2 regions of the Methylophilus glucosoxydans genome follow, and region 2 is predicted to be linked to the other one. Evidence: riboswitches for the same ligand, from Rfam matches in the RefSeq annotation. Region 2 holds a riboswitch; the other holds the start of a gene.

Region 1 (11,995 bases), on a different contig from region 2:
GTGACTAAAGCGAGCAGGGCGAGGGACAATCTTTTCATACAGGTCTTTCTTGTTATTTAAGCGTTAATGGCAAGCCTGCGGCAATAAAACTAACGTGGTTTGCAACTGCTGCCACGTGCTGGTTGAGGCGGCCTTGTTCATCCTGAAACTGGCGGTTGATTTCACCCAAGGGCACAATGCCCATGCCGACCTCGTTGCTCACTAAAAATACGTGTGCTTGCAATTTCGGCAAGGCCTCCAGCAGTGCCTGTTTTTCTACCTGCCAGTCCAAGCGTTCCGGTTTGTCGCAGTCCGGGCAGATGCATTGCGCCAGCCACAGGGTTAAACAATCGACAATCAGGCAGGAGTCTGGTGCGTCGTTGTCTAGCAAGGTCTGCCCGAGGTTGAATGGCGCTTCGACCAATCCCCAGTAAGGCGGACGGCGGGTTTTGTGATGTTCCACACGTTTGGCAAATTCGTCATCGTAGACTTGGGCCGTCGCGATATAGGTGACCGGGCATTCAAGTGCCGAGGCCAGCCGCTCGGCATAGGCGCTTTTGCCGCTGCGTGCCCCGCCTAAAATCAGGTGCGTAGTCATGCGTGACCCCCTTGTTGTTGCCAGCGTTGAATAATGGTTTGCAATTGCACCAGGCCTTCGCTAAACAGCGCGGGACCAGGTTGCAAGATATCGACCGACTTGATTTCATAGAGATGCCCATGCTGGATGGCAGGAATCGCTTGCCAGCCTGGGCGGGCTTTGACTTTTTCCGGCTGGAATTTCTTGCCGCACCAGGAGCCGATGATGATATCCGGTTGTGCTGCAATCACTTGCGCTGCGGTGACCTGGCGGTCCCTGGCACTGTGAAACTGGCTCAATTCAGGGAAGCAATCTTGCCCACCGGCAGCAGCGATCAGCTCAGCCGCCCAGCGGATGCTGCACATCATGGGTTCATCCCACTCTTCAAAATAGACCTTGGGTTTACGCAGCCAACTGGCTGCCTGCTGGCGTGCTGCCCCCAATTGTGCCTGGTAGCGTGCTACTAAATCTTCTGCTTTTTCGCTGGCCCCGACCAGATCACCGACGGTGAGTATCATCTGCAGTGTTTCATCCAGGCTGCGCTGGTTAAACACATGCACTTGGCAACCGGCCTTGATCAGTGAGGCGGCAATCTCTGCCTGCAAGTTGGAGAAGCACAGCACCAGGTCAGGCTGCAGCGCCAGGATTTTCTCAATATTGGCGCTGGTAAAGGCACTGATCTTGGGTTTTTCTTTGCGGGCGATGGCCGGGCGCGTGGTAAAGCCGGAAATACCGACAATACGGTCCTGCTCACCCAGCAAGTAGAGTACCTCCACCGTTTCGGTGGTCAGGCAGACAATGCGTTGTGGCCAGCGCTTCATGTTCGTGTGCTTTCGTGAGGTTGCCAGCCATTTTCCATCAGCATGTCAGCGAGCGGCTTTTCTGTCGTCCAGCCTTCTTCCACCAGCATGGGCAATTTGTAAAACGTATTCACATAGCCTAGGCATAAAATGGCGACTGGTTTGGCGCCCTCGGGCAGATTCAATAATTGCGCCAGTTGGTGTGGGTCAAACAGGCTGACCCAGCCCATGCCTATGCCTTCGGCACGCGCCGCCAGCCAAAGGTTCTGGATGGCGCAGCTGACCGAGGCCAGGTCCATTTCCGGCAGTGTACGACGGCCAAAAATGTGTTTTTCACGCTGGTCGCACAAGGTGGCGACCAGCACCTCGCCACAGTCCAGAATGCCTTCCACTTTGAGGCGCATAAACTCGGCCATGCGCGCCGTGTCTTCAACTTCGCCGATGGCCTGGGCCGTGAGTTTGCGTTCTTCATCGACCAGCGTGTGGATGGCTTTTCGCAATGTGACATCGCTGATGCGGATAAACCGCCATGGCTGCATCAGGCCGACACTGGGCGCGTGATGGGCGGCTTGCAGTAATTTCTGCAATAACTCGGGGGCGATAGGCGTGGGCAAAAAATGCCGCATATCGCGTCGCTCGGTAATTACCTTGTATATCGCCGCTTTGTCGGCATCTGAATAGGCAAAGCTCATGGCATGAAAAATTGTGCGGCCAGTGCCGGGTTAGACGGAAAGTAAAAGTGCAAAAAGCTGGCAGTGATGGATTGATGGCGATAGACCGGCTCGCCAGCGCCATATTTACCTTTGCCTTGCGCAATGACCGGCAAGTCGGTGTCAAAGCGGGCATAGTGAAAAGTGTGCGCGCCTATCGTCGTCGCGTCATCGCCAGTTGCGCTGTTGTCAGCCGCTGAAAAGGTTGCATGCTGCGTGCCCAGGCCTTGCAATTTGGGCTGAAGCGCGGCGCTGCCGGGGAGCAGGCCGAAGGCGGGTTGTCCATTTAGTGTTTCACCGAGTGCCAGCATGCCGCCACATTCGGCCAATATGGGTTTGCCTGATTCGGCGGCTGCGCGTAAACCTTCACGCATGCTGTGGTTGTGTTGCAGTCGCTCCAGATGCAATTCCGGGTAGCCACCCGGCAGCCAGTAAGCATCCGCAGCCGGTAATTGCGTATCGTGCAAGGGTGAAAAAAATGCAATCTGTGCGCCTAGTGTCTGTAGCAGATCCAGATTGGCCTGATAGGTAAAACAGAAAGCAGCATCTTTAGCCACGGCAATGGTTTTGCCTTGCAATAATGGTGTTATCGCCTGCTGTTCGGGTGCGGCAAACTGCACGCTCGGCGGCAATGGCATGTCTTGCCCCAGCAGTTGCGCAGCGGCTTCTATGCGCTGGTCTATGTCCGTGATTTCCTGAGCAAGATGCAAGCCCAGATGGCGCTCTGGCAAGCTCAGTTGCGTGTCATATTTCATGGCACCCAGCCAGGGGATGTCCGTGGGGAGTGCTTCTTTAATCATATTGGCATGCCCCTCGCTGCCGACCTGGTTGGCAATCACTCCGGCGCGCTGCAGGGCGGGCCGAAAGCCATACAAACCATAGGCAACCGCGGCACAGGTCTGTGCCATGGCTTTGGCATTAAGCACCAGTGCGACAGGGATGCCAAAGCGCTCGGCAATATCGGCGCATGAAGGCTTGCCATCATATAGCCCCATCACCCCTTCGAGCAGAATCACGTCATTGTCTTGGGCGGCCTTGTGCAGCAGCCGTTGTGCATCGGCTTCACCACACATGCCAAGGTCCAGGTTATACACTGGCTTGCCAGTTGCCACTTGCAGAATCATGCCGTCGATAAAGTCCGGCCCGCATTTGAACGCCTGCACGCGTAAGCCGCGGTTGCGGTACACGCGCGCCAATGCCGCGGTAGCCATGGTTTTGCCTTGCCCAGACGCCGGGGCCGCCATTAACATGGCTCGGCAGCTTGCCGCCGTTGCTTGCATTACAGATCTATCCCGGCCTGGGCCTTGATGCCTGCACGCCAGGCATGCTTGACATCCATCAGTTCAGACACCGTATCGGCAGCGTTTCTCAATGCCTCGGAAGCGCCGCGGCCAGTGATGACCACATGTTGCATGGGTGGGCGTTTGGCGATGGCATCCAACACCATTTGTTCATCGAGGTAGCCATATTTGAAGGTGTAGGTGAGCTCATCCAGCACCACCAGCTGAATGGCCGGGTCTTGCAGCATCCCGGCCACAATCTGCCAGCCACGCATGGCGGTTTCGGTGTCGCGTTGGCGGTCTTGTGTGTTCCAGGTAAAGCCTTCGCCCAGCACATGCCAGGTGACAGCCGGGTGCTGGCGAAAAAAGGCTTCTTCGCCAGTATCAGAACGGCCTTTGATAAACTGGGCAACACCGACACGCATGCCGTGGCCCAGGGAGCGGGCCACCATGCCAAAGGCAGAAGAGCTTTTGCCTTTGCCGTTGCCGGTGAGGATAAGGAGCAGGCCTTTCTCCTGATTGGCCTGCTCGATTTTTTCATCAATGACCGCTTTCTTGCGGATCATGCGCGCCTTATGGCGGCTGTCGCGATCATTGGTTTCCATGGTGCGTAATACTTAAGCGTTTTCGCGCACGGAGCGCTTGGTCAGGCCAAATGCCAGATGTGCAATCAATGCGACGACTACCCAGAATGCAATGGCTTCCAGCTGTTTCGGGAAGTATTTGATCAGGCGTGCACCAAATTCAACCACGGTAGGGTCAGGGTAACGGCCACCAAAGAAGTAGAAGCCGCCGCTGGAAAACAGCTCAGCAAGCACAGATCCCAGCAATACTGCCCCTGTCAACTTGAACAGACTGCTAAATTGCCAGGTAGTGTTCGACGCAGTCCAACGGCCAGCCAGCCACATGCTGCCATAAGCCGGCAACAAAAAGCCATAAGCAGGGGTCACGCAGAAATTACTCACACCGCCCCAGGTGATGGCTGCCATATCCAGCGCAGCACACAATGCCAGCAAGGCCACAAACACCAGCGTTGAGCGCAGGTAATAACCCGCGATAAAAAACGCTGCATAAGAAGCGCTCGGTAAAAAATCAATCGAAGCAAAATGATGACCACGCGTGATAATGACCATCAAGGCAATGAGAAAGCCAATTGCCAGAGACTGAGTTGAAAGGTTACGTGGCATGCCAACGACTCCAAAATTAAGGTTAATTATAAGACGTGGATTTTAGCCCAATTCGCACAGGCTTGGGCAAAATCCCCCGTTCCCGGTTTACTTCATATCGTAATTCAGGCTGATAAAGACGTTGGTACCCATGGTGTTGTAATCAGGCGCGTTGGGCGAAAACGAGCTCTTGGTGGTTGCCAATACATAATCTTTATTCAAAAGGTTGTTTGCCCGCGCGAGAAGTTTCCAGTGGGAAGCTAACTGATAGCCAAGCGAAGCGTTTAATAAAGTGTAGCCCCCTAATCTGAAATTATTTTCCGCGTCGTTGTAACGAGCTGATGATGCTGAGAGTTCGGTGCTAGCATTCCAATTGCCTGATTTATATAGCAACTGCAAATTGCCATAGCGCTGACTTCTTCTTGGCAGCAGTTTATTTGTATCATCGCTTCTTGGGGACTGAATAGTGAGGTTTCCAGCGAGTTGCCATTCATCGTCCAGCATGGCACCTCCCTCGATGGTTAGTCCTTGAATAACAACTTTACCGGCATTGACGGGGCAGAATCCTGTAAAGGAACATCCTGAGGTTGCAGGCCCAACGTTCTGAATCAGGTCGCGAATGTGATTCTCAAATACAGTCATTTTGGCCTGTATGGCGGTGTTTTGGTACCGCAGGCTCGTTTCAAAGTTATCAGACTTTTCTGGTTTGAGCGTTGGATCACCAAAGCTAGGGAAATACAATTGGTTAAATGTAGGTGCTCTAAACGCAGAACCATATTGAGCAGTGACTTTCCATTCTGGCGAAAATGTATAACCATAACCAAAACCGCCCGTAACGTAGTTGCCATATTGACTGTTATGGTCTTCACGCACTGACATCTGGGTGCTGTGTGCAGCACGGTTTCCCACAAAGCTCACAAGAAAGCCGTCATCATTTCTTGTTCTGCTAATGCTTGGAATGCCATTTGACAAAGTATCTACATCTTGTTCGAGTCTATCGTAGGCAAATGTTAAGGTCCCAACAGCTAGGGAGTAATCGTGTTGCCATGTGATCTGAGTCTGCTTTGAGTCGAATTTACTATTACTGGTAGCGCTATTCAGGCTAAACGAGCGCTCGCGACCGATTCCATATTTTAAGGTACTGTTCCAATGTTCAGTAAGTTGATTTTTGAGCGTTGCGCCATAGGCCTGCTGATTGGTTGTAGAGTAGTTGTTATATGCATTGTCAAAATCATTCCGTCCATCAGATTCCATGAAGTTGACGCCCAGGCTGTGTCCCTCTCTGAACTCTAAGTCGGCATAGGCACTTCCACTCAAGTTACGATAGCCGTCCCGATCGCGATCAATGGCTTGAGGTGGGTGTTTCTTGGCAGATATGCCGCGTGTGTCATAGCTGTTTATTTGCCCCCCAAATTGCAAGGCACGATAGCGGCTGCCAAACCCTGCGCTACCTGTGTAGGTATCATAGCTACCTGCGCCTACGCTACCAAAAAATCTTGTTTGATCGGTTTTCCCCCGCCGAGTAAATATCTGAATAACTCCGCCAATGGCATCTGCGCCATACAGGCTGGAAGCTGGGCCACGAAGAATTTCTATTCTATCTATCAACGCAAGCGGCAGGTTTTCAATCGCAGTCGTACCCAATGTTGCCGAATTAATGCGCAAGCCATCCACTAAAATCACAACCTGTTCCGCATTGGTGCCACGTAAAAATACATTGCTTGCGGTTCCCATGCCTCCATTGGTGGAAATTTGTAAACCCGGTTGCAATCTGAGCAAGTCAGGAAGTGAACTGCCTTTTAAACGATCAATTTCATCGTGAGTAATGACAGTAACATCTCCAGTAGCTGTTTTAGTCGAAACGGGAACCCTGGCTGCCGTTACAGTAACTTCATCCAAAGACAGTGAAGCAATTTCACTACTACTATTTGAAAAGACTTCTTGCGCTTGAGTAAGCGTAGGAGAAAGGGCGATGAGTCCCAAAATGATTTTTTTATTCATGATTGTTTCCGATAATGCATGCGACCCCGCATGCAAAAAGTAAAAAGGAAACGCAAGGTAGACAGGCTCAACATCAAAGACATTGATGGAGACATTTAATAGCTTGAGAATGTCATTCGTTTTGAAACCGTCACCCCGCGGTATTTCCATGCTTATTTAAGTTATAAGGCCGGTCTCCGGGCTGGCAAGTTTTGGTCTATCGCCTTCCCAAGTTTTTACTCAGTGGCGTGTGGATAGACCCGCACTTGCTTACCGTTGCGGGGGCAGCACAGGCATTGCGAACGAGGTTCGCGCACCTGTTTCCCAGTTTCACCCTTGTCTGCAAGAACGCAGACGCAGGCACCTGACAACTGTTCGGCATTCTAGTCTAAAGCAGTGACTTTGACCAGTTGCATGGTGTCTTGCGAGGGGCTTCAAATTCTTAATTTACTTTGAAAAAATGCGCTTAGCTATTGACCACACTCGTTTTTTTAAAAGATAATGGGCTGATGGATGCCGATTTGAAAAGTCTTGAAGAACGTGTGACGAAGCTGATTGCTTTGTGCAGCCAGCTGCGTGACGAAAACGTGGAGTTACGTCAGGAGGTCACACGTTTGCATCAGGAGTCACAATCTCTAAAGCTGAACATGACGCAAGCCAGTGTGCAGCTGGAACGCTTGTTGTCGGCATTGCCTGAGGAAGGTCGTTAGTCATGGCCAAGCAGCCGATTGATATCGAGATCATGGGCCGCGCGTTTAGCGTGACCTGTACCGACGAAGAGCGCGACAGTTTATTGCAGGCGGTGGGTTACCTTGATGGTAAAATGCGCGAAATTCGTGATGTGGGCAAGATGGTGAGTGTGGAGCGCATTGCGATCATGGCCGCGCTGAACATTACCCATGAGTTGTTGAATACGCGCAGCGGCGGGGTTGATGTGGGCGATGTGAAAAAGCGCATTTCTACCATGCAGCAGCAGATCGATGATGTTTTGTCCGGCCAGCACAAATTATTGTAATCCGCTTCATTTCACAAAATTTTAACCGTCATTAGTATTAAATGACGTATCATAAAAGTGGTGTGCTAAGGCGTTGCCTGAGTCCAAAATTCCTTGAACTAGTCTTTGTTATAGGTTTCGGCTCATCAGGTGCGGTGCGATCGCACTAAGTTGGGCGGTCTTTTAAGACGCCCTTGGCGTGCGAACCTAATGTACCTTAGGCTGTTACCACCTGAACTTTTTTGGTTCAGGATTAGCGGCTCAGGTAACCCCTTAGCACATCCCCTCTCGCACCTTTGTCTTGTTATCTTAAGGCATGGTATTTCAAGTCCGCCAGGCTAATGATTTCCAGGCAGTTTTCGTGGCAAGACTCCAGAATCACTGGCGGCGCGTAACCGGCTTCACTGGCTTCCAGCCATCTTCTCGCACACAGGCACCACCGATCACCAGCCTTGAGCCCGGGAAATGCATAGTCTGGTCTGGGGGTGGACAAGTCATTGCCTTGCGCTTGCGAAAACGCCAGAAACTCATCTGTCATTTCTGCGCAGACGGTATGTTTACCTAAATCTTCCGGGTGGTGACTGCAACAACCATCACGCATAAAGCCTGTGACTGGTTGCATACTGCAAGGGATCAGAAGAGTGCCTAAAACGTTTTTTGTCATGATTTTCAACTGTGCTCTAACTTGGTTTATGATACTGGCATTTGGATGTGTAAAGAAAGTTTTCAGGCATGGCGCGTTACTGGTTAATGAAATCCGAACCCTCGGATGTCTCCATTGATGATTTGGCGGGATTCCCCAATCAAACTGTAGACTGGTATGGGATACGCAATTATCAGGCGCGAAATTTCATGCGTGACCAGATGAAGGTGGGCGATGGCGTGTTGTTTTATCACTCCAATTGTGCTGAGCCTGGCATCGTCGGCATTTGCGAGGTCAGCACCTTGGCCTATCCCGACCGTTTTCAGTTTGTGCAAGGGCACAAGTATTTTGATCCCAAGTCTACACCGGAAAGTCCACGCTGGGTGAACGTAGATGTCAAGCTCGTGCGCAAAACGCGATTGCTGAGTTTGAAAGAGATGCGGGAAACGCCTGCCCTGGCCACCATGCGTGTCTTGCAAAAAGGGAACCGCTTGTCTATTACCCCGGTCGATCCCAAAGAGTGGGCGTTTATCACGGCTCTGCTCAGCACTTAACCTTTTCTTTGGCGACTTTGGTGGCGTACATGATATGAGTATCAGGCGTAGAAAAGCAGTCTTGTATATCCTTGTCGCCGGTTTTATGATCGTTCTGATCGGTGTGCTGCTGTTCCTCTGGATTTATTTTTCCAGTATGCGGGAGATGCACCAGACCACTCGCAATTTCTATGAGCAGTCTTTTACGGTTTCCAACGCTGCGCAGGCGCTGGAGTCTCAGCTGCATCAGATCCGAAGCGATTTGCTCTATGCCACGCTGATTCAGGCAGACAGCGTGCATTTGATCAATACCGTGGCGGCGATTAAGGGGCATGAGGCTGCTGCCCAACAAAAAATCGCCAGCATAGAACGTAATTATTCGGGAGATCGCGCGCCATTACCGCTGCTCAAACAGAATATTCAAGCACTGGACGAAATGACAGCCTCGGTAATCAAGCAATTGGCTGAGGGACAGTATACCGAAGCAAGCACCCTGATTGAGACGGCCTGGAATGCGCGCTTTGCCAAGGTGGCAAAACTCAACGAAGCCATCCTCGCGCATGCGGACTTGCGCGCCAACGAGTATGTGGCCGAAAGTGAAAAGCGCATGGAGCGGCACACCCATCAAGGCATCACTTACGCAGCGCTGCTGGTGACCCTGTTTTTGCTGGTAGGCCTCTTTGTTGGGGGCCGCATATACCATTTGCATCTTGAAGCAGACAAATTTGCCTTTACTGACTTTTTAACCGGGATCGCCAACCGGCGGCACTTCATTCATGAGTTGGAGTCAGAAATCCGGCGCTATCAGCGTTACGGCTCCTCGTTTTCATTTGCCATGGTGGACATCGATTTTTTTAAAAAGATTAATGACCAATATGGACATCATGCTGGCGACCTGGTTTTGCAGAACTTCTGCCTGCGCTGCGTGAGTGCCTTGCGTACCAGCGACATGGTTGGGCGTCTGGGGGGCGAAGAATTTGGCATTCTGATGCCGATGACGGACCTGCATGAAGCGGCACATGTGATTGAGCGCTTGCGCTCAGAAATTGATCACAGTGTGATGAGCGAGCAAGGAGAGCAAATTCATTACACGGCCTCTTTTGGGTTAGTGTCTACCGCGCAACTGGGGACGCAAGATGGCTTGACGCAGCTGATGAAAATGGCAGACTTTGCTTTGTACACGGCCAAGCAGCAGGGCCGTAACCGCGTCTATATTGCCAACCATTAACGATAGCGATCATTATTGCGGCGGGAATTTTCTATCTTGGGCATGGTCATCAATGCCTATGAATCTGCAAAATCCTCAATTGACGCGGCGTAGCTGGTTGACTGGCTTGGCCGGTCTGCTGCTTTCGGCCTGTCGGCCAGTCACTTTGTTAAACGCGGTGATTCCCGATAAAGGTATGCGCATCCATCGCGATATCGCTTTTGGGCCGCACAGCAGGCAGCGCCTGGATATTTATCAGCCACGTGACCATGCTGCAACACCACGCCCTGTGGTGTTGTTTTTTTATGGCGGTAGCTGGGAGTCTGGCAGCAAGCAAGATTACCTGTTTGTGGCAGAGGCGTTGACGTCGCAAGGCATGCTGGTTGTGATTGCCGATTACAGGCTCTATCCCGAACTTAAGTTTCCGCAATTGATGCAAGACCCCGCGCTGGCATTGCAATGGGTCAAGCAACACGTGGCCGAGTATCAAGGCGATGCGTCGCGTGTCTTCTTGATGGGGCATTCTGCGGGCGCACATCTGGCCGTCATGCTGACCTTGAATGCTGCCTATCTGGCGGCTGTAGGATTATCACCCACCGCGATTAAAGGCACCATAGGTCTGGCCGGACCTTATGACTTTTTGCCGCTCACCTCGGATACGTTACGCGCGATTTTTGCACCTGCTGAGCAGGAGTGGCAATCACAGCCTATCTATTTTGTCAGCGGCCAACATCCGCCTTTACTACTGCTGGCCGGCCTGAAAGACCAAACCGTTTGGCCCAGAAACTCGATCAATCTGGCGCGTGCGCTTGAGGCGCAAGGCAGCGAGGTCAAGTTGCTGACTTATGCCAACTACAACCATGTGGATATGGTCGCCAAGCTGGCCAGACCCCTGCGCGGCAACAGTCCATTGCTGCAAGATATTTGCGACTGGATTGGCCAGCATGCCTCTGCGTGATGTGCATGTGGTCTGGTTTAAGCGCGATTTACGTGTCGCGGATCATGCCGCGCTGTCTGCCGCCTGTGAGGCTGGGCCGGTTTTGCCGCTCTTTATCTGGGCTCCACAAGTGTGGTCGGCAGAGGATGCCAGCCTCAGTCAGGCCATGTTCGTGCGCGACTGTTTGCAGGACCTTGCAGATGCCTTGCAACAGCTGGGATTGCATTTGCATGTCTATCATCACGACCCCTTGACGCTGTTACAGAGGCTGCATGCAAAATTCGGGATCGCCGGACTGTATAGCCATGAAGAAACCGGGAATCAACACACCTACACCATCGACCGGCAGGTGCAAGCGTGGTGCAGGATGCAAGGAATCGTCTGGCAGGAATGGCCTCAGAATGGGGTGGTGAGACGCCTGTCAGACCGGCAACAGTGGCAAGCGCAGTGGGCGTTACGCATGCAGGCGCCTGTCATTGCGGTGCCTGCATCCGGGCTTGCTGTTCGGTTACCGGATCATGGCTTGGAGCGGTTGCCAGCAGTGGCTGGCCACGCGCAAGCGGAACGTCAGGTTGGCGGTATAGGGGTGGCTGAGGCGGTGATGGCGGATTTTTTGACGCGCCGCGTACATGGTTATCAGCGGGGGATTTCCAGCCCGCTCAGTGCTGTCCAGGCCTGTAGCCGCCTGTCACCTTATCTGGCATGGGGCGCTGTGAGCCTGCGTACCGTGGTACAGGCTACCCGGGTCCGTGCGCAGCAGACTGAAAACGTGCAACAGCGCCGTCAGCTGCACAGTTTTGAAAGCCGCTTGCACTGGCATTGCCATTTTATGCAAAAGCTTGAAAGCGAACCGCGGATTGAACACCAGAGTTTTTACCGGGGCTTCGAGGCACTACAGTCCCGGTTACCCGATGCCGCGGTCGCCTTACGTTTACAAGCCTGGCAGGTTGCCCAGACTGGCTGGCCACTGGTAGATGCCTGCATGCAGATGCTCAATCAAAGCGGGTGGCTGAATTTTCGCATGCGCGCCATGCTCATGAGTACCGCCAGTTATTTGTTGCAACTGCCCTGGCGGCCAAGCGGGTTGCATCTGGCCAGAGCTTTTGTTGATTACGAGCCGGGGATTCATTGGCCGCAAGTGCAAATGCAGTCTGGCACGACCGGCATCAATACATTGCGCATTTACCAT
Region 2 (11,995 bases):
GAGTAAAGACTTTCGGACTCAAGCACAGCTTTTTATGAGCTGTTATGGGGCGTCATGTGGCTAAGCATACAATACGTGAACAGATACTCACTGAACTTCTCTATAACGATCAACTTGAGTTTGCACAAATAGTTGAGGCGAACTCAACGCACCTCCAACAGCACTTCTGGATGTTTATGCACAATGCGCATCAAGGTTTGCGCCGCACCTGAAGGTTTAATCCGCCCCTGCTCCCAGGCTTGCAAAGTGCGCACGGATACCCCTAACAATTGAGCAAACTCGCTTTGCGACAACCCCAGCTGGTTGCGTGCTGAAACCACAAAGGAAACATCTACCTGCGTGCTACGCGCCACCTTGCCAGCTTTAAGCTCTTTGACTGATGCCAGCAAGTCTGCCTTGAATTGCGCCATCTCTTGATCAACTTTAGTCATTAATGAACTCCTGTTTTAAAGCACTCAAGAAGTCACTGGGGAGATTGTCAAATTTGGCTTTTGCATACACGATCAGCAAGCCAATTTCTCCCTTCTCGAGCTGGTTAACGTAAATCACCCGTACGCCACTGCGCTTACCCATGCCATCGCGCGCCCAACGCACTTTGCGACAACCACCACTGTTTGGAATCACATCGCCAGCAAGTGGGTTTGCGGCAATCCAGTTGATAAATTCAACGCGCTCTTCATCACTCCATACCATCTTGGCGTACTTGATAAAGATGCTGGTCTCAACAATGGTGAGCATAAACTATACCCTTTAATAGTACAAACGCAAGCAATCGCCAAACGTGTGATGCGCGATTGTTAATTAATGTAAATATAGCATTATCTATTGGGATAGGCGCGCAATCTTCGAGCCATAAAGTTCAACTTAGCCACTAAATTTTAGGTGTTTTATGCAAATACCCCCTTAAAGTATTGAATTGAATCACTTATCTACCGCTTAGCGGTGTATACATCAGTAAAAAACTCTGATATGGTGTTTATAACTAAAAAAATTACGATGTTTTACAACGCATTGTTCCCGGGGTGGGTAAATTCGATTATGGCTAAAAGATCTGGAAAATATTTGTACTCCATACGTAGCGCCAATGGGGTGTTGGTAGAGAATCTGCAGGTGTACGGTAAATCCCGTGCCGAAGCGGATGAGAAAATTCGCCAGATGTATTGGCGCTGCGAAATTTTGAGTTGCAAGCTGGTCGCGGACCTAGATACACGTGCGCCCAACCTCAAAATGCAATGGGTGCGACCGGCACCGCGTGCCGCGGGCTAGTCTCAGCAGCAGACTCAACAAGCACATAAAAAAGGCGCGAATGATTTCGCGCCTTTTTTGTTGTGTGCTAATGGCTAAAGCCCGCGCTTAAAACACCGGATTAAAACAGGGATAAATTGCTGGCCGTGCTCCGCACTCTGGGTATGCGCCGTCTGACCAGTTTTTTAACGCGGCTGTCAGCGGTGCTGGGCAACGGGTCATCAAACAGTGACCCTTGTGCCGGGAACAACTCTTCTTGCGCCTGAAACACCTGCAACTCGGGGCGCAGTTCGCAATCGAGCCGGATATCCGACTTGGGGACGCAGCAGCATGGCAGGATTTCGTCACTGGCAATAAATGCCAGCGGTTGCTCCAGATATTCAACTTCACCATCGAGCAGGCGCACGCGGCAGGCGCCACAATAGCCACCACGGCATTGGTACTCGACCTCATGCCCGGTGCGCTCCAGGCCTTCCAGCAAGGTTTCATGCGGGATCAGGCTGAAGCGGGTATGCTGGCTGCGTATGCTGATCATTTTAAAAATGACTTGTTAAAATCAATAGCGAAACAATCAATAAATGAGCGCGCGGGATAAAGTGCAAGGCGTACGGAGCACAGAAACCGCAATGTACGCGAGAGTACATGAGGGTTTCGCGCACCGCACAACGCCGCAATTTGCCCGCGCAGCCAATTACAACTCAAAGTCGTTGAGATCGTCAGCCGAGACTTCTGAATCAATCTGCCCGATCAAGTAAGAACTTAATTCTACCTCTTGAGGGGCCACTTGTACGGTGTCTGAAGACAGCCAGGTGTTGATCCATGGAATCGGGTTGTTTTTGGCATTGGGAAATGCCGGAGGCAAGCCGACTGAAGCCATGCGAGTGTTGGTGATGTATTCCACGTACTGGCAAAGAATGTCTTTATTAAGGCCAATCATGGAGCCATCTTTAAACAGGTACTCGGCCCACAGTTTTTCCTGCTCGGCGGCGGATTTAAACATCTCGAAGCACTCGGTATGCAGTTCTGCGGCAATCTCGGCAAACTCGGCGTCATCCTGGCCAGAACGCATGATGTTGAGCATGTGCTGTGTGCCGGTGAGGTGCAAGGCCTCATCGCGCGCAATCAGGCGGATGATCTTGGCGTTGCCTTCCATCACCTTGCGCTCGGCAAAGGCAAACGAGCAGGCAAAGCTGACGTAAAAGCGGATGGCTTCGAGGATATTCACGTTCATCAGGCAACGGTAAAGCAGCTTTTTGAGCGCACGCTTGTTGACCACCTTGGTCTCGCCATTGATGACATGATTGCCCTCACCCAGCTGCGAGTACAGCATGGTTTGCTGGATCAGCTCATCGTAATAATGCGCAATATCCGAAGCGCGTGCCGTGATGTTTTCATTGCGCACGATGTCGTCGAACATCACCGACGGATCATTGACGATATTGCGGATGATGTGGGTGTAGGAACGCGAGTGAATGGTCTCGGAAAACGCCCAGGTTTCAATCCAGGTTTCCAGCTCAGGCAGGGACACCAGTGGCAGCAAGGCCACGTTGGGGCTACGGCCCTGAATCGAATCCAGCAAGGTCTGATACTTGAGGTTGCTGATAAAAATATGCTTTTCGTGCTCGGGCAGATTCTGGTAATCGGAACGGTCTTGCGACACGTCAACCTCTTCCGGGCGCCAGAAGAAGGAGAGTTGCTTCTCGATCAGCTTCTCGAATACCGGATATTTCTGCTGGTCGTAGCGCGCCACATTGACGGGCTGCCCAAAGAACATGGGTTCTTTTAACTGATCATTATCGGTTTTGGTGAAGATGCTGTAGGCCATCTGTGTTCCTAATGTTTAAGTTTAATGCTCAAACTGTTTTTAAATTGTACTTATTACCCCACTGCCATAAGCGTTGAAACAGTGAGCGAGCGGGATAAAGTGCAAGGCGTACGGAGCACAGAAACCGGAATGTACACGTGAGTACATGAGGATTTCGCGCACCGCACAACGCAGCAATTTGCCCGCGCAGCCACTGAGTCAATGCTTATTTAAATTTTGCAGGCTCCGCTGGCACACCCATCGTCCTCAGCTTCCGTACCGCCCTCGCTCGCACCATCGCGAGTGTTGTGGTAGTACAGTGTTTTAACGCCGAGTTTGTAAGCTTGCAGCAGATCTTTCAGCAGTTGCTTCATCGGCACGCGGCCGCCTTCAAAACGGGTTGGGTCGTAGTTGGTATTGGCTGAAATCGATTGATCGACAAACTTCTGCATCACGCCCACCAGCTTGAGGTAGCCGTCATTGCTGGGGATGCGCCACAACAACTGGTACTGGTTACGCAGGCGGTCAATCTCAGGCACCACCTGGCGCAAGATGCCGTCTTTGGATTGCTTGACCGAGACCAGGCCACGCGGTGGCTCAATGCCGTTGGTGGCATTGGCAATCTGGCTGGAAGTCTCGGAAGGCATCAGCGCCGTCAGCGTGGAATTGCGCAAGCCATCTTTCTGGATTTCCTTGCGCAGGCTTTCCCAATCCAGACGCAGCGGCTCGTTGCACACGGCGTCGAGGTCTTTTTTGTAGGTATCAATCGGCAAAATGCCTTTGGCATAAGTGGTCTCGTTAAACGCACCACACGCGCCAAACTCGCGAGACAGTTGTACGGACGCTTTTAGCAGATAGTACTGAATCGCCTCAAACGTGCGGTGGGTCAGGCCCAGCGCAGCGTCATCGGTATAGCTGGTGCCGTTTTTCGCTAGGTAATAGGCATAGTTGATCACACCCACGCCCAGTGAACGGCGCTTGTCGGTGGCATTGAGCGCGGCTTTGACTGGGTAATCCTGGTATTCGAGCAAGGCATCTAATGCACGAACCACGAGCTCGGCCAGGCCTTCGAGCTCATCCAGAGATTCCAGCGCGCCCAGGTTAAATGCTGACAGGGTACACAGCGCAATTTCGCCTTCGGTGTCGTTGATGTCATTGAGCGGCTTGGTTGGCAGTGCGATTTCCATACACAGGTTGGACTGGCGCACCGGCGCAACGGCCGGATCAAACGGGCTATGCGTGTTGCAATGGTCCACGTTCTGGATGTAGATGCGGCCGGTACCGGCGCGCTCTTGCATCATGAGCGAGAACAAGTCTACGGCAGGCAAGCTGCGCTTGCGGATGCTGTCATCGGCTTCGTATTGGGTATACAGGCGCTCAAAGGTATCCTGATCGGCAAAGAACGCGTCATACAGGCCGGGCACATCATGCGGCGAGAACAAGGTGATCTGTTCACCTTTGATCAGGCGCTGATACATGAGGCGGTTGATCTGCACGCCGTAGTCGAGGTGGCGCACGCGGTTTTCTTCCACGCCACGGTTGTTTTTGAGGACCAGCAGGGATTCAACCTCAAGGTGCCATAACGGATAGAACAACGTGGCCGCCCCACCGCGTACCCCGCCCTGTGAGCAGGATTTGACCGCAGACTGGAACAGTTTATAGAACGGCAGGCAGCCGGTGTGCTGTGCTTCACCGCCACGAATTTCACTGCCCAGCGCACGGATACGGCCGGCGTTGACGCCAATACCGGCGCGCTGCGACACGTATTTGACAATCGCGCTGGAAGTGGCGTTGATGCTATCGAGACTGTCATCACACTCAATCAGCACGCAAGAGCTGAACTGGCGTGTCGGCGTCCGCACGCCAGACATAATCGGGGTCGGCAGCGAGATCTTGAAGGTAGACACCGCATCATAAAAACGCTTGATGTAATCGAGACGCGCCTGGCCTTTGTAGTTAGCAAACAGGCTCATCGCCACCAGAATGTAAAGAAACTGCGGACTCTCGTAGATCTTTTTGGTGACGCGGTTTTGTACCAGGTATTTGCCCTCAAGCTGCTTGACCGCAGCATAAGAGAAACTCATATCGCGCCAGTGGTCCAGATAGCCATTCAGCGTATCAAACTCTTCGCGGCTGTAATCCTTGAGCAGGTGCGGATCGTATTTTCCCAGCGCGGTCAGGTTGGTCACATGGTCAAACAAATGCGGTGGCTCAAACTGGCCGTAAGCAATTTTGCGCAGGTGAAAAATATTCAGGCGCGCGGCCAGGTACTGGTAATCCGGGGTTTCTTCCGAAATCAGGTCGGCAGCAGATTTGATAATGGTTTCATGGATATCGTCGGTGCGGATACCATCATAAAACTGGATATGCGAACGGAGCTCCACCTGTGACACCGACACATTGTTAAGGCCTTGTGCGGCCCAATCAATGACGCGATGAATCTTGTCGAGGTTAATCGGTTCCTTGCGGCCATCACGTTTCGTGGCTTGCATGGATTCGTATTGTGTCATGGTGGCTCCCAGTGCTGGCGGCGGAAGGGACACGGCACTGGCTGCGGGGCGCATTTTTTCTGGCAATAGCCTGCCCGTTGTCGAGCAATCAAAGAAAAAACCTGCACCCGTTTAAAGACCAGACTTGCAATCAGTACAGGACTCACTGCATCTGCCGAGGACACCCCGCCTCAAACGTTAACAAGAAAAAATCACGGCAGGTCTCCTGGCTCTCAGGTCATGATTGTTTGCCTTGGCCTTCCCGAATCGCTTCAGTGGCGAGCAAAGCAGCAAACAACTCGCTGATTACAGTTGCGGGGGCAGCTCTGGCTTGACAATGGCCATCGCCATCGCGCACCAGATTCCCTTTTAAAGACAGGCACTGATCAGTGCCCGTATACCGTATGGACGTGACTATAAATCAATATATATGCATTTTCAACATACAAAAACACAATATATTGTTACAAGACAGTAAGTGATTGTTTTGCCTGAATATATTTTTTTGCAAGGCCCAGAGCAAGCATTTTGTACTGTGCCCTGATGTTTGCCCAGCCTCAAACAATGTTTTTTTGCCTCACCGCCAGGCGACTTGAGGCGACAAGCCAGCGTCAGACCAGCCTACTGACGCTGGCGAGATGGCAGCTGTCATCGCAGCCATCCTCACAGCCATCTCGTTTAAAAATCCAGCTGTGCACTGGCTTTAAAGATACGCGGCTCGCCTTGCGTCAGGAAATTCCAGTCGCCATGTGCTTGCCAGTATTTTTCGTTGGTCAGGTTCTGCACCCCGGCACGCAAGGTAAGTTGATGCGCGTTCAGCTTGGTGTGATAGCGCGCACCGAGGTCGAACAAGGTATATCTGTCCAGTGCATGGGTATTGGAGGCCTCAAGATAACGCTGACCGACGTAACGCGCGCCTGCCGACAGTGTCAGGCCAGGCAAATCCATCACCTGGTAGTCCGCATACAGCGCTGCACTCCAGCTGGGGGCATTAGCGGCATCCTTGCCATTCACGCTGGCATCATCACTTTTGTTTTCGCTTTGCATCCACACCAGGCTGCTGCGCAACGCCCACTGGCTGCCTAACTCGACACGGCCAGCCAGGTCTAGCCCGCTCAACACCAACCCTTTGCTTTGTTGCACATAGACATTGTCTGCATTGGTATACGCCAAACCACGCTGCATGCGGAACAGTGCGGCCTCGGCCGACCAGAAACTACCCTGTTGCTTGAGGCCAATTTCATACTGCTTGCTTTCAAGCGGACCAAACGACTGGTTTTCGTTATTGGTGCCTATGGGTGCCGTATTGCCTTCTTCGAGCGCTTCAACATAGCTGGCGTAAGCCGTGATGGACGCTTGTGGCTTCCAGAGCAAGGCGTAAGTCGGCGTCATTTTGCTTTTTTTGTAGGTGGGGCCGTTGGGCTGGGTTTTCTCATAGTTGCTATGTCTCAGACCAATAATCGTGCTCCATTCCGGCGTCCACTGCAGGGTATCACTCATAAACACACCGACATTACGGGTTTTGAAAATGGTACTCAAATTCCGGTTGATACTTGCGTCAGGATCAGTCTCATCACTGCGGCCAGTGTACAGGTTACCCGTCCCCAATAAGGCAAAGCTGTCTGGCGCGCCACTGCGATGCACCGTCTGCAAGTCTGCGCCTGTGACCAGGGCATGCTTGATCTGGCCGGTTTCAAACTGGCCATGCAGCATCAGATTGGCTGACTGATTGTGATGTTGGCTATACCACTGCACTTGCGCATCGCTAAAGTTTCCCGCATCGTCATTGATGGTCATATAACTATCGTAATTGGTACGCCTGAGCTTGGAAACCCGCGCCGCAGTGCTTAAATACCACTGGTCATTAAACTGCCAGCGCAACGCCGTGCCTGCCGTCATCATCTCGGTTTCATGATAAGTGAAGTCCTGCGTCAAGCGGCGTGCGCCATCAATCGGTTTAGGGCTGGCGGCATTTTGATCCACCACCAGGGCAAACATGGATCCATTGACCTTGCGCTTCTGGTAGAGACTATCCAGCTCAACCGTGAGTTGATCCGAAGGTTTGAAATCCAGCGCCACAGAGGCAGAGTCGCGCTTGATCGGGGCATCAAGATAGGTATCCCCTGCCTCATGGATGTAGTTAATACGCATGCCCGCACGCCCCTCTGCAAAGCGGCGACCAACATCCAGATTCAGGTTGTACTGGCTATCCGTCATTAAGCCCGCCGTCACGCGGGTGACTGGCGTATCCCCGGCGCGTTTGAGTCTGTAATTGAGGATGCCGCCCGGTTGCGCAAAGCCGTACATAAAACCGGACAAGCCTTTCAGCAGCTCAACCTGCTCAAAATGCTCAATCGGTAAATCGGTGTTCCATGGTGAAATATTCAGGCCATCGATCTTGTAGCCATTCAATAAATCCAGTGCCAAGCCTCTCACCGTAATCATGGTACTCTCCCGGGCCACGCCATTACTGGACGCGGTGACGGCTGCATCCAGCTTGAAGGCCTCGGCAACATTGCTAGCTTGGCGATCTAAAATGTCCTCAGCCTTGACCACACTGACTGAAAACGGGGTATCGAGTAAGGACTTGTCGCCCAGCGCCCCCTGACTGGCAGTACTCGCTTCATAACGGCTTAACAGACCGTTACCCTCTTTACTGGCCTGCACCTGTACCTCGCTTAAGGTTTGTGGCGCGTCTTTTTCGGTGATGACAGGAATCACACTGAAATGCGTTTCATCCGTCTGTTGTAATGCCAGGCCGGTATTTTCCAGTAATTGATGCAATGCGGCTTGCGCAGTGTAGCGGCCTTTAAGCGCGGCTGCTTTCTTGTCAGCCAACAGCGCGGCATTTGCACTCAAACTCATGCCCGTTTGTGCTGCGACTTGCGTCAATGCGGTTGAAAGCGGCCCTGCGGCAACATCAAAAACATAAGTGGCCTCTGTGGTCTGTGCCCAAGCGGCTGGCGCAAGCGGATGCAAGCCCATGGCGGGAAATAGCAGTGCTGCTCGCACAAGCAGCTTGCGCATCTGTGGACGGAATAAAACTGGGGATGACATGATATCAGGCTCCAAAGTTGAATATTGAATGGGTTCAACTGGTATGCCGGATGAGCATCAAAAAAGGGAACTCTGATTAGAAAATGGTTTATCGTGCGACCAGCGCCAAGCCACCCGCCGCGTCCTCACGCGTGCGCACGGGCAGGACCGTTTCGATGGCGGCCAGGATCAAGGGAATATCCTGAGCCGGGTAATTGAGCGGATAGACGCCAACCAGCCGCAAATTTGCCACCGCCGGCTGCACGCGGATAGGCACGCGGGTATAGCGATTTAACTCGGCGACAAACTGGGCGAGCGGTAGATTGTCCGCCACCATTTGCCCGCGCGACCATGCTTCACGGGCCAGGTCTGCCCGCCCATCGGCGACTACCCCGGTTGCCGTGAACCTCGCCTGCTGCCCTGCCAGGATATCCACACTGGCAGCATCATGCGGGCGAATGCGTACGGCGCCTTCAAATACGGCCACATGCCCGCCTTGCAAATCACCACGTACCGTAAAGCGCGTGCCGAGTGCGGTCAACCGGGCATGCAGGGTATCGACCACCAATGGCCTGGACGGGCGCTGCAGATCACGCGCGGTGGTGACAAGAATTTCGCCTTGATGCAAAACGATGCGACGCACATGCGGGTCATAGTGCACATCCACAGCAGTGGCCGTATTCAATGCCAGCAAAGTGCCTTCTGGCAGGCGCCAGATTTTGCGCTCGCCGATTTGCGTGCGATAACCGGCATGCGCAATTGCATAGGCATTGAGCCAACCACGCCACGGCAAGGCCTGGCGCATAAGCAAGCCACTGGCAAGCACCGTCACGCCCAAACCCAAACGGCGCAAGGTACGGCGACGCTCGAAAGACTGCACCTGCTTTAAGGTCGCTCGTGCCGTGGCGGCAGGCACGGTGGTCGCCAGCTGTTTAAAGGGTTGACTGATAGCTTCAACGCGCTGCCAAACCCGTGCATGCGCAGGATCGGCCGCCAACCAGGCTTGCCACTGTGCAAGCTCTTGTGCATGCAGGGACTGATCCTGCAAACGCGCGAACCACTCTGCCGCCTGATTTAAAATACGCTGCTCATCCGCCTGGTTGTGATGCATGGTTATGGCCCCTCATCCATCATCAGGCAAGCCAACATGGCTTGTGCCATGTATTTTTTCACCATGCGCTCGCCTACCCCCAGCCGCTCACCGATGTCTCGATAGCCGAGGCCATCCAGCTGTGATAACAGGAAAGCTTCGCGTACTTTGGGCTTTAGGCAGTCCAGCAACTGGTCAATGCGGACCAGCGCCTCAAGAATCAGGGCACGCTCTTCGGGTGAGGCAACAAAAGTCTCGGGCGCCACAGCCAGCGTCTCCTGCCAGGCACGTTCCACCGCTTGCCGGCGCCAGTGATCAATCAGCAAATGCTTGGCAATCTGCGTGAGGTAGGCGCGGGGTTTTTCGAGGGCATGCACATTGCGCTTGCCATGCATCATGCGCAAGAACGTATCCTGCGCCAGATCGGCAGCTTGCTCACTACAACCGAGCTTGCCGCGCAACCATGCGCGCAACCATTGGTGATGATCGATATACAAGGCGCCTACTGTTTGTTGCAGCGTATATTCGTTTGCCAGCATAACAAATGGATCATATGCAATAAATGATAATAATTCTCATTATATCATCTATCCGCGCGGGTGGCATGTTTGAGCCGCAGTATGGTTACGCCAGAAACTACGGCGCTGAATCAATGCCGTTGCAGTGTATTGGCAGGCTGTGGCGCGCGTAAGGTGACACGCGATTTACCTGCGCGCTTTCTACTCCAGATCAGCACACCCGTGACTGTCACCAGCACCAGTGACAAGCCAGTGCAACAGACAAAGATGCGGTAGGGCATGCCAAACACTTGCCCCATATGCAAGGCTCCCAGCCAGTTGCTAAAGGTGTTCCCGGACTGGTCTTGCGTCGGCAGCCAGTGGCCTTTGATTTCACCGGTATAGGCATCTATCGCAATGGCGGTATTGCCCCGGTCTTGCCGCAAATCGGCCGAGCTATGCACAAAATACTGGTACACGCCGCGCTCGCGGTCCAGACGCAAACGGTCTTCGTAATCAATCTGCAGCTGATGGTTTTTTGCAAAGCCTTGCATGGCTTGTTGCGCCAACTGGTGAGCTTGCGGCCAGGGCATGGGCAGGCTGGTCAGCGGTTGCGGCAATTTGGGGATGTTGCGCCAGGACAAATCAAACGGCATCAGCTTGGTCATGATGGGCAGATAGACCTGCTCGCGCAGGTTGAACATGACGCTGGACCAGGCAAAAACCAGCAATACGCTGCACAGCCAGAGCCCGACCGCACGATGCAGGTCAAAGTTGATACGCGTGGTCGAAGCTTGCCATTTGACCAGCCAGGCCGGTTTCCAGCGTTGCCAATAACTGCTTTTGGATTGTGGCTGCCGCCGGGGCAAGGTGAGGAAAAACGCCACAAAGGTATCCAGCGTCCACAGCACGGCGACAATGCCCATGATGAGGCGGCCGCTGACACCGGGCAAAGCCAGCGAATAATGCAACTTATACAAAAACGGTAATAGCGTCTCGCGCTGGAATGGCCCTGCCGTGGATAAGCGTGACCCCAGCACCTTACCTGATTGCGGGTTGATAAACAGTTGATCTGCCGGGATGCTGGCCTGCGGACCCACAGGCGTGAGGCGGAAGATCATGGCTTCTGCATGGTGATCTTCCAGCGTGCTTTGTGGCAATTTGAATTGCAATTCATCGACCCGGGTATTGGCGGGCGCCTGCTGTTGCGCCTGCGCTTGCAGCTGGTACACGTCCAGCATGGGCTGGCCTGGTTGCGATAACGCTTGATACAGGTGTGGATTGAGCCATGCATCGAGCTCATCCTGAAAAGCGATGATGGCGCCGGTAAAGCCGGCAATGACCAAAAAAGCGGCCATCGCCAGGCCTACCCAGCGATGCCAAACCACAAGTGCGTGTCTCGTTACCATTGAAAATTTAAATTGGCCATCACATTACGGCGGTAGCCCCATTTGCAACCGTCGCCACTGTATGCACAATTGGCCACATACTCCTTATCAAACAAATTACTGGCATTGAGTGCAAATTGCCAGCCTTTCCAGCCTGTGCCCAGCTGGGACAAATCATAACGGACCGCCAAGTCTACCAGCGTATAAGACGGCAGCTTGAAAGTGTTGGCATCGTTACCGAAACGGCTACCGGTGTAACGCACGCCGCCGCCGACCACCAGGCCGGGCAGCCATTGCCCAGGCAAGCGATAGTCGGTCCATAATGCGGCGGTATGGTGAGGCACATGGTTAGGATCTTTGCCCTGGAACGGCACCCCCTGCAAGCTATTATTACTGCGCGTGATTTCAGGCAGCATATAAGTATAACTACCAATCAGCGACCAGGC

What was found. Region 2 has a riboswitch for cobalamin ahead of nrdA (class 1a ribonucleoside-diphosphate reductase subunit alpha). Riboswitches for the same ligand answer to the same signal wherever they lie in the genome.
Region 1: another riboswitch for cobalamin. It lies ahead of ACFQ1T_RS04660 (TonB-dependent receptor domain-containing protein); the one in region 2 lies ahead of nrdA (class 1a ribonucleoside-diphosphate reductase subunit alpha).

What each region holds. Positions count from the first base shown of each region.
Region 1 covers NZ_JBHTJW010000002.1:454,588-466,582, forward strand. Annotated here, with positions in the region: gene ACFQ1T_RS04625 (DUF4198 domain-containing protein) at 1-38, opposite strand, end outside; gene cobU (bifunctional adenosylcobinamide kinase/adenosylcobinamide-phosphate guanylyltransferase) at 53-577, opposite strand; gene ACFQ1T_RS04635 (cobalamin-binding protein) at 574-1,377, opposite strand; gene bluB (5,6-dimethylbenzimidazole synthase) at 1,374-2,048, opposite strand; gene ACFQ1T_RS04645 (cobyrinate a,c-diamide synthase) at 2,045-3,346, opposite strand; gene cobO (cob(I)yrinic acid a,c-diamide adenosyltransferase) at 3,346-3,951, opposite strand; gene ACFQ1T_RS04655 (hypothetical protein) at 3,964-4,533, opposite strand; gene ACFQ1T_RS04660 (TonB-dependent receptor domain-containing protein) at 4,621-6,663, opposite strand; cobalamin riboswitch at 6,664-6,875, opposite strand; gene ACFQ1T_RS04665 (hypothetical protein) at 6,966-7,202, shown strand; gene ACFQ1T_RS04670 (cell division protein ZapA) at 7,205-7,507, shown strand; gene ACFQ1T_RS04675 (DUF2237 family protein) at 7,791-8,150, opposite strand; gene ACFQ1T_RS04680 (EVE domain-containing protein) at 8,219-8,683, shown strand; gene ACFQ1T_RS04685 (GGDEF domain-containing protein) at 8,769-9,890, shown strand; gene ACFQ1T_RS04690 (alpha/beta hydrolase) at 9,949-10,827, shown strand; gene ACFQ1T_RS04695 (FAD-binding domain-containing protein) at 10,814-11,995, shown strand, end outside.
Region 2 covers NZ_JBHTJW010000003.1:236,478-248,472, reverse strand. Annotated here, with positions in the region: gene ACFQ1T_RS12925 (helix-turn-helix domain-containing protein) at 144-431, opposite strand; gene ACFQ1T_RS12920 (transcriptional regulator) at 424-738, opposite strand; gene ACFQ1T_RS12915 (hypothetical protein) at 1,039-1,266, shown strand; gene yfaE (class I ribonucleotide reductase maintenance protein YfaE) at 1,367-1,780, opposite strand; gene nrdB (class Ia ribonucleoside-diphosphate reductase subunit beta) at 1,937-3,070, opposite strand; gene nrdA (class 1a ribonucleoside-diphosphate reductase subunit alpha) at 3,280-5,559, opposite strand; cobalamin riboswitch at 5,738-5,958, opposite strand; gene ACFQ1T_RS12895 (TonB-dependent siderophore receptor) at 6,217-8,595, opposite strand; gene ACFQ1T_RS12890 (FecR domain-containing protein) at 8,684-9,685, opposite strand; gene ACFQ1T_RS12885 (sigma-70 family RNA polymerase sigma factor) at 9,688-10,203, opposite strand; gene ACFQ1T_RS12880 (PepSY-associated TM helix domain-containing protein) at 10,314-11,549, opposite strand; gene ACFQ1T_RS12875 (TonB-dependent siderophore receptor) at 11,564-11,995, opposite strand, start outside.